DNA from 3 places in the Microbulbifer sp. THAF38 genome. Region 3 is predicted to be linked to each of the others. Evidence: predicted binding sites of a transcription regulator. Region 3 holds the regulator's gene; each other region holds the start of a gene.
The links. The regulator LexA, encoded in region 3, represses DNA repair genes until DNA is damaged. The targets are predictions, from matches to a motif close to ACTGTNTNTANANACAGT.
Positions count from the first base shown of each region.

Region 1 (5,896 bases), 1.2 Mb from region 3:
TCTCCACCTTTTCCTGCTCCCGGGACATCGCTACGCGCATGGCGCGCTCGGTGCCTTCCATAACCGCTTCCGGGCCACTGCTGCCCTGCTGGCGCAGGCGGGTAAACTCAGTAAAACCTGCGCGAAACAGGGACTCAACCCCGTCGGTCTTGCCTTTCTCGGCGCGCTCATTGCCTTCGCGGAACAGTTTGTTTAGGTCCGCGCCGGACCAGAAGCGGCGCTCAAAGTTATTGAGTGCGCGCTTGGCCTGGGACAAGTAGAGCCCGCGCTGGATAATCATGACCCAGGACACCACAGAAGCCAGTAACAGCAGCAGCATAACGAGCTGTACTAATAAGCTGGCGTTCTGGATTAGCCCCCAAAGAGAAAGTTGTTCACCGGCGTTCATCTTCTTAAATAACTGCCTTTAATGCTGAATAAATGGGTTCCGGCAGGGCACAGGGCCTGCGGTTGTCGTCAGCGACACAGGCCACTTTGACCACACCTTCGCAAATTAGCTCATCGCCGCGCCAAATTTTTTGTTCAAAGGTCACGGCGGCACGGCCCAGTTTGCCAATCGCCGCAGTAGCGCGCAATGCATCGTCGAGACAAGCCGAGCGACGGTATTGGACCTCGGCGGAATGTACCACCAGCAACAGCCCTTCCTGCGGCATCGCCGGCTTATCATACCCGAGGGAGCGCAGCAGTTCTGTGCGCGCGCGCTCCATATACTTTAAATAATTCACGTAATACACGATGCCGGCCGCATCGGTATCTTCGATATAAACCCTTACCGGAATACCGAACTCTTCCTTCATTGAATTTCCCTCACTTCCACGGTCACCCAGCTCAGCAGCATAGAGAGCTGGGTCATCAGCTGATTTTATCCGGCTTGGGCAGACCAAAGTGTTCGTAAGCTAGCCCGGTAACCACTCGCCCACGGGGCGTCCGGGCAATATAGCCCTGCTGAATCAGGTAGGGCTCCAACACATCCTCCAGGGTATCCCGCTCTTCGCTCACGGCAGCGGCGAGGCTATCCACCCCCACTGGACCGCCATCAAACTTCTCGATCATCGCCAGCAGCATGCGCCGGTCGAGGGAATCAAAGCCTTTTGCATCCACATTGAGCATATTCAAAGCGGCATCGGCAATATTTGAGTCCACTGCCCCATCGCCCTTTACTTCGGCATAGTCGCGCACACGGCGCAACAACCGGTTGGCAATCCTCGGCGTGCCGCGGGCGCGGCGCGCCACTTGTAAGGCGCCGCCTTCATCCATTTCCACCCCCATCAGCCTGGCGGAGCGGCGCACGATACTGGTGAGATCTTGCACGTTGTAGAATTCCAGCCGCTGCACTATGCCGAAGCGATCGCGCAGGGGCGAGGTGAGCAGGCCCGCTCTGGTGGTGGCCCCCACCAGAGTAAAAGGTGGCAGATCCAGCTTGATGGAGCGCGCCGCCGGTCCCTCGCCGATCATAATATCCAGCTGGTAATCCTCCATGGCCGGATACAGGACCTCTTCCACATGGGGGCTAAGGCGATGGATTTCATCGATAAACAGCACATCCCCCGGCTCCAGGTTGGTCATCAACGCAGCCAGATCACCGGCCTTCTCCAGTACCGGCCCCGAAGTGGTCTTGATCGCCACTCCCATCTCTGCGGCAATAATGTTGGCCAGGGTGGTTTTGCCCAAGCCCGGGGGGCCAAATACCAAAGTGTGATCCAGGGCCTCTTTGCGCAGTTTGGCCGCCTGAATAAAAATCTCCATCTGCTCGCGCACCACCGGCTGGCCCACATAATCGGCCAAGGCTTTGGGGCGCACGGCGCGGTCATACTGCTCTTCCTGCCCCGTGGGCCCCGCAGGTTCGGGGGCGACCAAACGATCGGCTTCAATCATCGCAACAACTCCAAGCCACTCGGTTTAGGCGGGCGCCATGCCTTTTAAGGCCAGACGTATCAAGGCGGCACTATCGGCTTCGGGCTGTTCCTTACCCGCGCGAGCTACCATTTTGCTGGCTTCGGTGGGTTTGTAACCCAAAGCCACCAGGGCGCTCTCCGCTTCGCCTGCGTGGTCTACTTTCGGTGCGGCAGCCGCAGCCATCAACGGGATATCGTTGGCATCGCCGAAATCCGGGGTCAACTTATCGCGCAACTCAACAATCAAACGCTCGGCCGTCTTCTTGCCAACACCTGGCACCTTAACCAGGGCCGCGACATTATCCTCCGCCACACAGCGCGCCAGGGCCGCACCATCGAGGCCGGATAAAATCGCCAGGGCCATCTTGGGCCCCACACCACTGACTTTGATCAGAGTGCGGAACAGCTTGCGATCGGCATCGCGAATAAAGCCATAGAGCTGCTGGGCCGTTTCTGAAACTGCCAGGTGCGTATGCACCTGGACCGGCTGCCCAAGCGGAGGCAATTCAAAAATTGTGGTCATGGGCGCGAGTACTTCGTAGCCCACACCCTGCACATCTATCAGCAACAGAGGGGGCTGAACCGCGGCCAGGGTGCCACTCAATCTTCCAATCATGGTGTTATTCCAGGTTTATCTATCGCTGCCCACAGTGAGGACGTGAGGAGCGGGATTTTGTAGAGTTCGCTAAACGCTGAGGCGGCCGCGGCGAAAACGACTGCGCGCTCCACCGGCGGTAAATAGCAGGGTCTGCTCCGTGTGCATATGGCACAGGGCCACGGCGAGCGCATCGGCAGCATCCTCCTGGGGAGTCCCCGGCAAAGACAGCAGGGTTTTGACCATGTGCTGTACCTGCAGCTTGTCGGCCGCACCACTGCCCACCACCGCCTGCTTGACCTTGCGCGCCTCATACTCGGCCACGGCGAGGCCGCTATTAGCCCCCGCCACTATGGCGGCACCGCGTGCCTGCCCCAATTTCAGGGCTGAGCCCGCGCTCTTCGACATAAACACGTTTTCAATGGCCATCTGCGCCGGCTGGTATTGCTGGGCGATCTGAGTAACCGCATCGAAAATAAGTTTTAAGCGTTCGGGTAAAGGGCCCTCGGGAATACGAATCACCCCACTGGCCACATAGCGGGCAACACTCCGCTCTACATCAATAATTCCATAGCCCGTTTTGCGCGAGCCGGGGTCAATACCCAGGATTCGGGTCAAGAGGCGTTCCCCAAATATCTGTATGTTTATATAGTGGTGGGAGTGTCCCAAGGTGGAGGCAAAGCGTCAAGGGAGATCGCAGGCTGAGTCGAAAAAGCGGGTATTTGGAAAGGTTTTTTGGAAAGGGGGTTAAGGTAAGCCTGGGGCAAGCAGCGCCCACCCCGGCCGCGGCTGGGTCTTAGCCCAACTCTTCCATCACCTCTTCGGGAATATCCGCGTTGGTGTAGACATTTTGTACATCATCGAGATCTTCCAGCATCTCGATCAGAGCCAACACTTTCTCCGCGCCCTCTTTATCGAGCGGGATTGTGGTGGACGGGATCATGGCGATTTCGGCGCTGTCCGGGGTGAAGCCCGCTGCTACAAGAGCGTCTTTCACCGTAAGGTAATCCTGGAATTCGGTGGTCACTTCCACACTGCCATCATCGTTGGTCTCGATATCCTCAGCACCCGCTTCCAGGGCCGCCTCCATCAGGGACTCTTCATCCACGCCAACGTCGTAGAACATCTGGCCTTTACGGGTAAATAGGTAGCTTACGGAACCGTCGGTGCCCAGGTTGCCCCCACGCTTGGAGAAGGCGTGGCGCACTTCAGCCACGGTGCGATTGCGGTTGTCAGTCAGGCACTCCACCAGTACCGCTACACCGCCGACACCGTAACCTTCGTAAACCACGGCCTCATAGTTATCACCATCGGCATTACCGGCACCGCGGGCGATGGCTTTATCGATGGTGTCGCGCTTCATGTTCGCGCCCAGAGCCTTATCGATAGTTGCGCGCAACGTCGGATTATCGTCCGGGTTTGGGCCCGCCTTTGCAGCCACGGTCAGTTCGCGAATAATCTTGGTAAAAATCTTGCCCCGCTTGGCATCCTGAGCCGCTTTGCGGTGCTTGATATTGGCCCATTTACTATGTCCGGCCATGTTCCGTCTCTCTTCAGTCAGTGCGTGGAATGGGCCAATAAGCGAAGCGATATGCCCATCACCACGATTTGATGGGCTCGCTTCGCTCGGCCCACCGGGGAAAATTAGCTAATTTTTTCTTCTTTCTGGCGCAGGCGAATACTCAATTCGCGCAGCTGCTTGGCATCCACAGCGCCCGGAGCATCGGTCATGACACAGGCGGCACTCTGGGTTTTGGGGAAGGCGATCACATTGCGAATGGAATCGCTGCCGGTCATCAGCATCACCAAGCGATCCAGGCCAAAGGCCAGGCCACCATGGGGCGGAGCACCGTACTTCAAGGCATCCAGCAGGAAGCCAAACTTCTCGCGCTGCTCTTCTTCATCGATACCGAGAATACGGAATACCGCCTGCTGCATCACCTGGTCGTGGATACGCACAGAACCGCCGCCCAGCTCGGTGCCATTTAGCACCATATCGTAAGCTCGCGACAATGCGCCCAGCGGGTTCTGCTCCAGCTCTTCGGGACTGCAGGAAGGCGCGGTGAATGGGTGGTGCAGTGCGGTGAGGCTGCCGTCGTCGTTTTCCTCAAACATTGGGAAGGCCACTACCCATAGGGGCGCCCACTCGCTGGTGTAGAGATTGAGGTCCTCACCCAGCTTGCAGCGCAGTGCACCCAGCGCTTCGGAAACAATCTTGGCGGTATCGGAGCCAAAGAAGATGACGTCGTCATTTTCCGCCTGCAGGCGATCGAGAATCGCTGCGCGAGTTTCCAGCGGCAGGAATTTTACGATGGGAGATTGGAGGCCATTCTGCAGATCGGAGCGATCGTTGACCTTGATATAGGCCAGGCCTTTAGCGCCATAGATGCCAACAAACTTGCCGTAATCATCCAGCTGCTTGCGTGTCAATTTCTTACAGCCGCCCGGCACCTTGATTGCTGCCACCCGCCCCTTGGGGTCGTTGGCGGGACCGGAGAATACCTTGAAGTCCACTTCGGTCATCAGGTCCTTGATCTCTACCATTTCCAGCGGAATACGCAGATCCGGCTTGTCGGAACCGTAACGCAGCATGGCCTGGTAGTGGGTCATGCGCGGGAACTCGCCCAGCTCAATCCCCTTCAATTCCTTAAACAGCTTGCGCACCATGCCCTCGGTGATCGCCATGATCTCCTCCTCGTCGAGGAAAGAGGTCTCGATATCGACCTGGGTGAATTCCGGCTGGCGGTCGGCGCGCAGGTCTTCATCGCGGAAACATTTGGCGATCTGGTAGTAGCGATCGAAACCGGACACCATCAACAACTGCTTAAACAGCTGCGGAGACTGTGGCAGGGCGAAGAATTTGCCCTCGTGGGTGCGGCTCGGTACCAAATAATCGCGCGCACCTTCTGGAGTGGCGCGGGTCAGGATCGGGGTCTCGATATCGAGAAAACCGTGCTCGTCCAGATAATTACGAATCGCCGTAGTGAGCTTGGAACGGAAATACAGGTTGTTCTGCATTTCATTGCGGCGCAAATCCAGGTAGCGGTATTTGAGGCGTACGTCCTCACCCACTGCGGTGTGTTCATCCAGCTGGAAAGGCACCGTCTCGGCAGTATTGAGAATTTCCAGCTCGGTGCCGTAAACCTCGACTTCACCGGTCACCATATTCGGGTTGAGGGCTTCGGGGGCGCGGGCGCGCACACGGCCGGTCACCTTGAGGACATATTCGCTGCGCACGCGATCGGCCATTTCGAAGTGCTCGGCCGCATCCGGATCGAATACCACCTGAACAATACCCTCGCGGTCGCGTAGGTCGATAAAGATTACACCGCCGTGATCGCGGCGGCGGTCGACCCAGCCACAGAGGGTTACTACACGGTCTATGTCCGCGGAACGAAGGACGCCA
Region 1 covers NZ_CP045369.1:792,036-797,931, reverse strand. Annotated here, with positions in the region: gene tolQ (protein TolQ) at 1-388, opposite strand, end outside; gene ybgC (tol-pal system-associated acyl-CoA thioesterase) at 393-797, opposite strand; gene ruvB (Holliday junction branch migration DNA helicase RuvB) at 853-1,875, opposite strand; gene ruvA (Holliday junction branch migration protein RuvA) at 1,900-2,511, opposite strand; gene ruvC (crossover junction endodeoxyribonuclease RuvC) at 2,581-3,108, opposite strand; gene FIU95_RS03535 (YebC/PmpR family DNA-binding transcriptional regulator) at 3,287-4,030, opposite strand; gene aspS (aspartate--tRNA ligase) at 4,135-5,896, opposite strand, start outside.
Region 1: a site for LexA is predicted at 3,126-3,143, ahead of ruvC (crossover junction endodeoxyribonuclease RuvC). Genes of this name have one in related genera too.

Region 2 (5,896 bases), 1.5 Mb from region 3:
AATTAGCCGAAGTGAGCCAAATCAGAAGTTCGCGAATGTGGTTAGCATCATTGGAGAGATCTATTTTGACAATTTTTGTCACTCTTTGGAGGGGCGTGTCATATAGTGTTGTCTGAGAGCACCTGTGCGGTTAGTGGAGTGACTAACTTCTCAATCGTGGTGGCTATGACATTCGGCAGCTTGCAAGAATTGGCACAAACCTTGTATCGTATTCTCTGATTTCCTCACAGGATGCTTTTCCTCACGGAATTCATATTTATTTAAGTCTGTATGGAGACGGTTACAATGAAAAAGCAACAGGGTTTTACTCTTATTGAATTGATGATTGTAGTGGCAATCATTGGTATTTTGGCTGCCGTTGCGCTGCCTGCTTATGAAAACTACCAGAAGTCCGCGCGTGCTGTAGGTATGACTGCTGCAGCGGGCGCCTTCCAGACAGCGGTGAATGTAGCAGTGCAAACTGGTGAGATTACTGCTGTGGCAGATATTGATGGTGGCCCTGGCATTCCTGCTGCTGGTGACTTAGACAATGATCAAAACATTGCCTCTGCAGCAATTGACGCTGCTTCTGGTGCTTTAACCTTGACCGGTAGTGCAGCTCAGGGTGGTCTGGTTCTAACCCTGACCCCCACTATTGCCAACAACGCAGTAACCTGGGCTTACTCTGGATCATGTGTAGACGACAAACTGTGTAAAGGTTTCTATTAAGTCTTAGCCTGAAACCGAGTTTAGTGTTTTATTTAAGGGCCATGCGTTAGCGTGGCCTTTTTTTTGCACTTATGTATTCAAAGTGAGTGGTTGCCAACCTCTAATCTACCGATTGCCTAAGTTGCGTTATAGTCTTAGTTACCTCACTTGCAAGGCTTGTTTCTCTAAAAAGTCGAGGGGCTGATCTTGGCGAAAATTCCTAATGATTTGTCCTAAGTCTATATCCGCCTGTTTTTTCGTAGATGCTTTTCAATAGGTGGCAATATATTTATTGCTGCCACTGAGGTTAGCTAATTGAGGTCAGCAGCTAATAACTACAAGTACTCTTCCTTTTTCCATAAATGTTCGGTCTTAATTAATCGTCCCAAACACTGATATAAAAAAGTTAGAGGCGTAAGATTGCAATATTTCGCCATTCCGGCTGGAGTCAGGATTTCAGGGGTTGAGAGTTAACTATAAAAATTATTTCCCAGCTTGCGATCCTGAAAAAAACAACAAAGTTCGCCTTGGAAAAATAGTTTGTACTCACTGCTTTCTAACTTGCGTGGACGAGTCCGCAGCCAGTTGCGGCTGAGCGCTTTAATGGGCTTAGTTGGTTAGTCCTTAGAATTACCCTCAATGAACAGGTGTCCGCGATTTACCAAGCCTGCTTTGACGGCTAGCCCTCTTTAAGGGCAATTCCTGAGATAGCCTGGCGACCAAGGCGGCCTTTTAACTTGTCTAAAAGTTGTTGGCTGCGATGGGCTTGGTTGTCACTTCCAAATAAATCATTGGCCACTAACTCTTTCTTTAGTGGCACCAGTTGGTTGCAGTTTAAGCTTATCGACTGTACGGGATGCTTTAAGGGCAACTTTCCCACTCGCAGCTTGGTTAGGGCTATCAGGCGCTGGGGCTCTAACTGTGGGGTCGATATTTCTACAGTTATTGTCTCGGTATTACCCTGGCCAAAGTCCAGTTGCCAGTGCAATTGCTGGGTGTGGAGTTGCCGTCGTTGCATTTGTGAATAGAGTTCTCGCAGTAATCGCCGGATAGGGAAAAGCAGTTGTTCGCTGCTATTCAGCGGGGTGGGGAAAAATAATTCGCTGGTAAATTGTGCTGTCGGTTGATAGTGACAAACTGAGTCCCGGCGGCTGCCATTGAGGCGGGCCAGGTAGTCGACAAATGAGCGCCCAAAACGAGAGCCCACCTCTGACAAGGGGATGGCGAGTAGTTGGCTGACTCTTTTTAGGTCGCAAGCGTAGAGTTTGGAAATGGTTTTATTATCGCAGTCGAGTAATTTGCTTGGAGCCAAACTTATCCACTGTTTCCACTGCTGGGGGCTGGGTGGGGTACATGTCTGTAAAAGCCACTGGCGGTGCTCTGCTAATTGGCTCAGCAGGCGTGCGGCACTGGGGCTGTGGCTGAGCCCCATTATGCTATCAATCCCCATCAGCTTAAGCTCACTGCGGAGCTGTTCTATCAATGCTTTGAAGCCGCCGTTAGCCGTCAAGCAGCCGCTCAACTCTAGATAAAGGAGAGCTGCTGTGCTTTCCCCGCTGCTTGCGGGTTTCGCCGGCTGGAGCGAGACGACCGGTGTAAAACTGTAGCCCCACTGGGCCAGTTGCTGCAACTGTAGTTGTTCTCGTTGGGCATCGCGGTTTAATAACTGTAGATCAGCGCAGAGATTACATGCGGTTGTGATGTTCAGGCCGTTCACAATTCCACACTGGGCTGCGGCCAGGTTATGCTCGATAACCAGCTGCTTTTCAACGACGACTTGCGGAGTCGAGTTCTCTGCCTGCGCGCGAGTAAGCACCTCCAGGGGGAGTTTGGGGAACTGCATACAGAGCCAGAGCATAGGATAACCTGATTAGTGTAGTGGTTGGTCGCGGAGGACCAGTCTCGCACGCCTGGCTAAATAGAGATTCTGACCACGGGCACCCCCGAGCTGCTTCAGGAGTTTGAGAGCCAACTGCCCATCAGATTTGAGCTGCACACGTAGGCTGGCTGGTGAAGGGTTGGCAGATTCGCTTTGCGGGCGAAACAGGAAGTGCAGGCAGCCGCTTTCTTCGGCGGATTGCTGCAGGCGCTGTAGCTCTCGATAACTCATCGACTGATTGCCCTGCCAGCTCAAAACCGCACTACAGCCACCGGATTGTAGAGATTGCTCTATGGCCCAGAGGCAGTCTCGTTTGTCGCGGGGGTGGACTAACAACAGGTGCTCCAGCTGGACGCCATACTGGGTAAGCTCTGTGGCGCAGGGAGTAAGCGGGGGTTTGATTAGAATCACCATCTCTCCCTTTTGTGTCAGCTGAGCCAGGATGGGTAGTAGGAGGCTCAGCTCGTTGGAGTTTGCCTGGCCTACAAGCAATTCAGTAGTAGCACCGCGCGGCCAGCCGTGGTCTTTGAGTAGGGCGTCCAAGCTAGCAAAACCGGTGGCTGCGCCTGGGCTCTGGGGTTCATTGGCTGCCTGGGAGACTTCCCTGTCTCTAAAGTGTCGCAGTTGGATTGAGGGGTTGGTTTGGCAGTCCAACTGATTGTTTTGTAAGGAATTTTTAGCTCTATTCACATTGCTACCCCGCATTCTTGTCTCGGTCTTCTATCGGATCTAGCTAGATAACTGTATGTACATACAGCTATTTGTGAATTTATACAGTAGTCGTTGGTTGACGACAAGGTCGAAAGGCGTCGATTGGCACTTTTTTGCACAGCACAAACCCGCTATGATTCCGCCTCTTTTATCGAGTACCTATCTCGAGCATCTATCTATTGTTTTCAGGGGGACGGAGTGAGTATCAAGTCCGATAAGTGGATTCGCCGCATGGCAGAGCAGCACGGCATGATTGAGCCTTTTGAGCCGGGCCAGGTGCGCCATGGCAATGATGGCGAGCGACTCATCTCCTATGGTACGTCTAGTTACGGTTACGATGTGCGCTGTGCCGGTGAGTTTAAGATCTTCACCAATGTGCACTCTGCCACGGTGGACCCCAAGACCTTCGATGAGAACAGCTTTGTCGATGTGGAAGGGGAGTACTGTATTATCCCGCCGAACTCCTTTGCCCTGGCGCGCACTGTGGAGTATTTCCGTATTCCACGCTCGGTACTGACCATCTGCCTGGGCAAATCCACTTACGCGCGCTGTGGCATTATCGTCAATGTAACGCCGTTGGAGCCGGAGTGGGAAGGGCATGTGACCCTTGAGTTTTCAAACACCACCAACTTACCGGCGAAGATCTACGCCAATGAAGGTATCGCGCAGATGCTGTTTTTCGAGTCCGATGAGGTTTGTGACGTGTCCTACGCAGATCGCGGTGGTAAGTACCAGGGTCAGCGTGGCGTGACCCTCCCTCGTACCTGAATCAGGGTGATTGCGCAGCCCTAACACATGAGTGATGTATCCAATAGCCAGCTGCCTGAGTGTGTTGATGTATTGATCATCGGCGCCGGGGCGGCGGGTTTGATGTGCGCGGCTACAGCCGGCCAGCGCGGCCGCAGCGTGCTGGTACTGGATCATGCCAATAAGGTTGGCAAGAAGATCCTGATGTCCGGCGGTGGCCGCTGTAACTTTACCAACCTCTATACCAGTGCGGAAAATTTCTACAGCCGCAATCCCCACTTTTGTAAGTCTGCCCTGGCGCGTTATAGCCAATGGGATTTTATTGCATTGGTGGAAAAGCATGGGGTCCCCTACCACGAGAAAACCCTGGGCCAGCTGTTTTGCGATAACAAGTCCAAGGATATTCTCGATCTGTTACTGGCTGAATGCCGTGCGGCTAAGGCTCAGATCCGTACCCGCTGTGCCATCTCAGCAATAGAGTCGGGGCAGGGCGGTTATTGGGTGAAAACCAGTCTGGGGGCGGTGCGCTGTGAATCTTTGGTGGTAGCTACGGGTGGGCTGTCGATTCCCACCATGGGAGCCACAGGTTTTGGCTACGAAATCGCTCGTCAGTTTGGGCTCAATATCATTCCCACCCGTGCGGCCCTGGTGCCTTTTACCCAGCATAAGCGCCAGTTGGAAAGGCAAGATAGTCTGCCCGGTAGTGCCCTGGCCGTAACGGCATCCTGTGGTGAGGGCAGCTTTCACGAACAGATGCTGTTTACGCATCGAGGGTTGAGTGGGCCCGCGGTGTTGCAAATATCCAGCCACTGGCGCGAAGGCGAAAAAGTAACTTTTGATCTGGCCCCGGATCGTGATTTGGCGGATTGGCTGCAACAGCGCCGTTGCGAGAGCCCGGAGATTCACTTGCACAGTGTATTGGCCGAGGTTTGGACTAAGAAGCTGGTGCAGTTTTTCTTGCAGCGGCAGCATATCGACAGCCGCCCCCTCAAGCAGTTTACTGACGTAGAGTTGCAGGAACTCGGCGCCAAGTTGCAGACCTGGACACTGGTTCCCGCTGGCACTGAAGGCTATCGCACTGCGGAAGTGACTCTCGGTGGTGTAGATACCGATCAGATTTCTTCACGCACTATGGAGTGTAAAACTCAACCGGGACTGTATTTTGTCGGCGAAGTACTCGATGTGACCGGCTGGTTGGGTGGCTTTAATTTTCAGTGGGCTTGGGCTTCTGGGCGTGCGGCGGGGGAGGTCGCCTGATATGGTGTGCCGGTACAATAAAGTTTGAACACTGTAGAAAAAGTTTGAACACTGAATAATAAAGTTTGAACACTAATTATAAAGTGTGAATATTGCCACATCTGCGAGTGCACTCAGCGGGAGAGGTAGTCGTGCAGCCTATGCAGCAGGAATAAATGAGGATGAATATAACAATATATCCTTCGTTACTAGTTCAAAATCGATAACAAACCAAATCTTATATATAGATATTAAGTGCAAACTGTTGATTTGAATGCCACCTTTTAAGGCCTTCCGTATTTTAAGCCAAGCTCAGAAGTTGTGTAAGGCTTTATATGGCTCACAAAATACTCATTAAATGAGTCATAGAGCCTATTTCTATGACTCACAAAATACCCATTAAATGAGTCATAGAGCCTATTTCTATGACTCATAGTAGATTTACTTTGGCTGAAAATTTTATGAGATATTTTCTTTTTATAAGAAATTATCAAGACAATCCTTAAATCATATAACATAAAAAAATCAGATTTATAATAGGTAGAAACACTCTACGGTTTAGGCGTAGCGGTCCTACGAATTTGTAAGATCTGCTAAATTTCATAATGTTTGAATAAGGATGAACACAACCACTTA
Region 2 covers NZ_CP045369.1:3,433,952-3,439,847, reverse strand. Annotated here, with positions in the region: gene FIU95_RS21630 (prepilin-type N-terminal cleavage/methylation domain-containing protein) at 286-708, shown strand; gene FIU95_RS14815 (DNA polymerase Y family protein) at 1,367-2,545, opposite strand; gene imuA (translesion DNA synthesis-associated protein ImuA) at 2,558-3,256, opposite strand; gene dcd (dCTP deaminase) at 3,476-4,045, shown strand; gene FIU95_RS14800 (NAD(P)/FAD-dependent oxidoreductase) at 4,073-5,281, shown strand.
Region 2: a site for LexA is predicted at 3,307-3,324, ahead of imuA (translesion DNA synthesis-associated protein ImuA). Genes of this name have one in related genera too.

Region 3 (5,896 bases):
CTATAGACCCGAAAGAAAACTGACTGTGTATAACACCCTTCGGCTCTCCGGTACTGCCGGATGTAAAGAAAAGGAATGCACAATCCTCTAAATCTGATGAGGGAGGCCCAACCGCTGGCAATCCAGAATCAACCAAACTTTCAAAATTCCAGGTATTTTCAAGAGCACTCTCAAAAATAAGAATACCTTTACTCAATCCGCTAACAGATTTATTAGATCGAATATCCTCTCTAAGCTCCTCATCTACGCACAAGGCTACTGCGCCACTCACTTCAAGTGCACGATCAATTTCGGCTGAGGTGTAGCGATAGTTTAATGGAACTGCAACTAGCCCTAGCTTGATGCATGAGAGAAGAAAAATAAGCATTTCGCCTTGGTTCGGCATCAAAGATGCAAACCGTTCACCTTGACGAAAACCCTTCGCTGCCAGCCTCTCAGCCAAAGTATCAATATCTCTTTGCAATTCTCGCCAGGTCCACGCTCGACTGCTGCAAAGTAGTGCTATCTCATCTGGCTTACTATCTAGAGAGACCTCTAAGAGATTCTTCAAGTCCGCGGGCTTTAGTAGGGGGTCTCCATAAAAAGGCACAGTTTGGCGTCCTATTTAGAATGCAGGCTAGCTAATAAGTAAAAATACCCCTAATCACAAGCGATCAAATATAAGAATAATAGCAGGCTCATTAATCAGTCTGACACGCATTACAAACCGCTGAAACTGGCACCTGGTGATCAAAGGGGAGTATACGATGGGCAATAGCTCGGAATAATCAAAGCCCCAAAATAGAGAACCCCCAGGGTGTTTGACTAGCTCTGAAAAATTACCAGAGCAATAGCCAAACCTCTTCAACCCCAACAGAAACTTACAATTTTTTAAATTATTTTTGACTTTCTCTGCCGCGCAAATACTTCAAAATCAAGTGTACAGCCTCCTCGACGGTATCCACGATATGGAATAAATCGAGATCGCCTGAATCAATACAACCCTTTTCCAGCACTGTATCCACTAACCAATTGTACAACCCACCCCAATAGCGCTCCCCAACCAGCACTATAGGAAATCGCCTTACTTTTTGTGTTTGCACAAGCGTTAAAGCCTCAAACAATTCATCCAGAGTGCCGTAGCCTCCAGCTAGGCCAACAAAACCGGCGGCATGCTTAACAAACATAAATTTCCGCACAAAGAAATAACGAAAGTTCAAGCTAATATCCTGATACGGATTGGCTGCCTGCTCAAAAGGGAGTTCAATATTTAATCCAATTGAGGGGCCAGACTGCCCAAAAGCCCCTCGATTACACGCCTCCATAAGACCTGGGCCACCACCGGTGATTACCGGTATCCCCTCGGCAGCCAAAAGCCCCCCAAGCTTTACCCCCTGCTGGTATTCCAAACTATCCTCTGTGAAACGCGCGCCACCAAAAACCGTTACAGCCCCTTTTAGTGCAATTAGACGCTCAATCCCATCAACTAATTCCGACTGTATACGTAGAACCCTCCAAGCCTCGGGCATCTTTGCATCAAGCATTATTGTTCTCCCTTGTTCTCTCGTGCTGTCAGCTCTTTCAACTACTCTTTTTTTCACTCATTGTTTTCTTAATCAATGTAGCAGCTTGAATCGAGGCAAGGGGCGGGTTTGCGCAAACCTAAAATCTGTATATAATCCCAGCAACTGTATAAAAATACAGAAACTCTAGGTAAATCTATGACCAATCTCACCGCACGTCAGACTCAAGTATTAGAGCTGATCAAAACCTACCTGGATGACACAGGCTACCCCCCCACCCGCGCAGAAATTGCCCAGGAACTGGGCTTTCGCTCACCCAATGCCGCAGAGGAACACCTCAAAGCATTGGCGAGAAAAGGAGCCATTGAGATGGTCGCCGGCGCCTCCAGGGGCATTCGAATTCCAGATCACCAATCCGGTCTTCCCATCGTAGGACGTGTCGCTGCAGGCCACCCTATCCTGGCCACAGAGCATATTGAGGATTATTGCGACCTGCCCGCCAGCTTCTTTCACCCGCCGGCAGATTATTTACTCAGGGTGCACGGCATGAGTATGCGCAACGCAGGTATTCTCGATGGGGACCTGCTGGCCGTACAGAAAACCGAGCAAGTCAGAAATGGACAGATTGTGGTTGCCCGGATTGATGATGAAGTAACTGTTAAACGCTTCCGCCGCAAAGGCAATCAGGCAACTGTGCAACTACTACCCGAAAACGAAGACTTTGAGACTATCCAGGTGGATATGCGGGATAAGAACTTTGTGATTGAAGGGCTCGCGGTGGGCGTGATTCGCCAAACCCCTTAAGAGTAAACAGTTTACCAATGTCCATATACAACAACAGCGGCTTTAAGCCGCTGTTGAAACACTTTTACCTGCTCACCTTACCATAGATTAGATCAATGAATCGTATGGTTAACCGGCATTGATTCTTCCTCTTCGAAGTAACCAGGCTCCAGGTCATCAAGGTTCTGCACAGCTTCTATACCCGCTTCCAGCATTGCCCGAGCCACTGCTACTTTGTGCTTTCGTAAAAATTGGAGACTCTCGGCTGAGAAACGAATACTCACCAGAGGGTCCTCCTCGTGACCGGCGCGGCGTAGAGCCACATCGCCATTGGCCAACTCGATAATCTCAAAAGTTTCGGAGGACATTAGCTTTCCCTTCACTGCACATCAGTTTGCGCCCAGTGTACCACAGGCAATTTAGAAGTTTCAGTGGGTGCAAACAGATAGACAGAAAGGGAGCGAGGAGCCCTCAGCACTCCTCAAGATTGGCACGCTGCCTGCCTACCAACTCACTTAATGCAGCGTGCCATTTGAGCAGCACTTCGAAGGAAAGATCAACAACCACAGGGCCCGCGACATTGTGCGCTGGTATCAGATTGCCGCCCTGCCCCTTATCTTCCGCAAGCGGAGGCAGCCGCAAGAGTTGATGCCATGCACGTAAAAACTCGCTCAGCCAACTCCCCGGCTCTGAGACCAACAACTGCAATTCCCTTACTTCAACACTGGCTTTCCCCTGGCTGTGCAGGCTATCCACAATAACCTGCAGGGACTCAGGCTCAAACCCCAGTTGCAATTGATGGGAAAGCTCAGCCAGGAAGGCCCGGTAAGCTTTCCACAATTGCAACAGGGCACCTTCTTCAAGAGCCATTCGCTGAATAGCAGAGTCAAAACTACTTGTAGCAAGCAGTTGGCTCTTGCGTAGCGCGGATGTAACCAGGCCAGTGTAGGGATTGCTCATTTACTTTTTTGCCGCCACTTTCTTCGCTGCAGGCTTTTTCTTAGCTGCAGTAGACTTACTTGCCGCCTCAACCTTCCAGGCGCCATCTCGATAGAAAGCCTTCCAACCCGTCGCCTTTCCATCCTCCTCGGACTGGACATATTGCTCTTGGGTCTTGCGACTAAAGCGAACCACGGTATCCCGCCCCTGATCATCCTGTGCAGGTGCAGAGAACAAGAAACTGTACTTGGGATCGATCTCACTTTGGTGAGGTAGCAACTCTTTGACCAGCGGTGCGCGGGTTTCACGGTTTTTCGGGAACTGACTGGCAGCCAGGAATAACCCGGAGGCGCCATCACGAAGAATGTAATGGTCTTCAACCTTCTGGCATGCCAACTCAGGCATGGGCACCGGATCCATCTTCGGTGGTGCCGGCTGGCCATTCTTCAACAGCTTACGGGTGTTCTTGCAAGCTTCATTAGTGCAGCCAAAATATTTACCAAAGCGGCCAGACTTCAGCTGCATATCGCTTCCGCATTTATCACACTCAATAATCGGGCCGTCATAACCCTTGATTTTGAACGTGCCCTGCTCCACCTCGTATCCATTACAGTCCGGATTGTTACCACAGATATGCAGTTTGCGATGCTCATCGAGCAGATAGCTATCCATCGCCGTGCCGCACTTGGGACAACGGCGCTTCTCCCGCAGCTGACGGGTTTCTGCATCCTCATCCTTATCTGCGTCTATCGCCTCATCACCGGAAACCAGATTCATTGTATTGGTGCAACGCTCCTTGGGAGGCAGCGCATAACCGGAGCAACCCAGGAAAACACCGGTAGAACCCGTACGAATCTGCATATGGCGACCGCACTTACTGCATTCAATATCGGTATCCGTCGGCGTGTTGCGACGCATTCCCGCATCGCTGGACTGAGCCTTTTCCAGTCGCGAAGAGAAGTCCTGATAAAACTCATCAAGCAGCTGCTTCCAACCTTTATCGCCGTCGGCGACCGCATCCAGGGATTCCTCCAGGTTTGCGGTAAAACCGTAGTCCATCAGGTTTTTAAAACTTTCACTGAGACGGTCGGTGACAATATCACCCATTTTTTCCGCATAAAAACGGCGGTTCTCTAGCCGCACATAGCCACGATCCTGAATAGTGGAAATGATCGAGGCATAGGTTGAGGGTCGGCCAATACCGCGCTTCTCCAGCTCTTTTACCAGGGCTGCTTCACTGAAGCGAGCTGGTGGTTTCGTAAAGTGCTGTTTCGGGTCTAGCTGCTCTAGTGAGAGCTTTTCACCCACCTTCACATCAGGCAGCACTAGATCCTCATCTTTTTTACCTGCCGGAGGCGCGACCTTGAGAAAGCCATCAAAGCGAATCACCCGACCGCGAGCACGCAACTCAAATTCACCAGCGCTCACCACAATAGAGGTTGAAGTGTATTTCGCCGGGGTCATTTGACAGGCAACAAACTGTTGCCAAATCAGGTTGTAGAGCCGCTCTGCATCGCGCTCCATACCGGAAAGCATATTAGGGGCGACACGGACATCGGAGGGGCGTATTGCCTCGTGCGCTTCTTGTGCCCCCTCTTTGCTGCTATAGCTATTGGGATTTTCCGGCAAATACTTATCGCCGAAATTCTCACCGATATATTGCCGGGCCGACTCAACCGCCTCTTTACTCAAATTAGTCGAATCGGTACGCATGTATGTGATATGACCAGCTTCGTAGAGGCGCTGCGCTAGGGTCATAGTTTTCTTAACACTAAAGCCAAGGCGATTGCTTGCCGCCTGCTGTAGCGTCGAAGTAATAAAAGGGGCCCCTGGCTTGGAACTCGTAGGTTTGTCATCACGAGCACTGACAACAAAATCACTGCCCTGCAACAATTTAACCGCGCTTTTCGCATCGACTTCATTGGTAGGGCGGAAAGCTTCTCCAGCCTGCTTTTTAACTTCAAGGCGGAGCTTGTTCGCTTTGTTTGTGGCGGTATCGGCGAAGAGCGTCCAGTACTCTTCCGGGATAAAGGCGCGAATTTCACGCTCGCGCTCAACCACCAATCGCACGGCTACCGATTGCACCCGACCGGCGGAAAGGCCGCGGGCAACCTTTTCCCACAACAGCGGGGACACCATATAGCCCACGATGCGATCGAGAAAACGACGGGCCTGCTGAGCATGAACCCGATTGATATTCAGGCGGCCGGGGTCTTTGAAAGCCTCCTGAATTGCCGATTTGGTAATCTCATTGAAAACTACCCGGCGATAACGATCATCATTGCCACCAATGGCTTCGCGCAAGTGCCAGGCGATGGCCTCTCCCTCGCGGTCCAAGTCCGTTGCCAGGTAAATGTGGTCGGCATTCTCGGCAAGTTTCTGCAACTCGCTGACCACCTTCTCTTTACCCGGTAGGATTTCATAGTGAGCCTGCCAGCCATTATCTGGGTCGATACCCATGCGCTTGATCAGTTGCTCACGATTTTTCTTACGCTTGTAGACCTCTTTCGCCTCAGGGGAAAGTTTACGGGTCTCAGCCGCACGTCTTGCCCGCTCTTTTGCATCAACGGGCTGTTTGTTGCCGCCACCAGTTGGCAAATCGCGAATATGACCGACGCTGGACTTAACCACAAAGTCCTTGCCGAGATATTTATTGATAGTTTTCGCTTTGG
Region 3 covers NZ_CP045369.1:1,972,299-1,978,194, reverse strand. Annotated here, with positions in the region: gene FIU95_RS08465 (class I adenylate-forming enzyme family protein) at 1-589, opposite strand, end outside; gene FIU95_RS08460 (TIGR00730 family Rossman fold protein) at 876-1,523, opposite strand; gene lexA (transcriptional repressor LexA) at 1,701-2,306, shown strand; gene FIU95_RS08450 (hypothetical protein) at 2,399-2,653, opposite strand; gene FIU95_RS08445 (DUF6586 family protein) at 2,757-3,245, opposite strand; gene topA (type I DNA topoisomerase) at 3,246-5,896, opposite strand, start outside.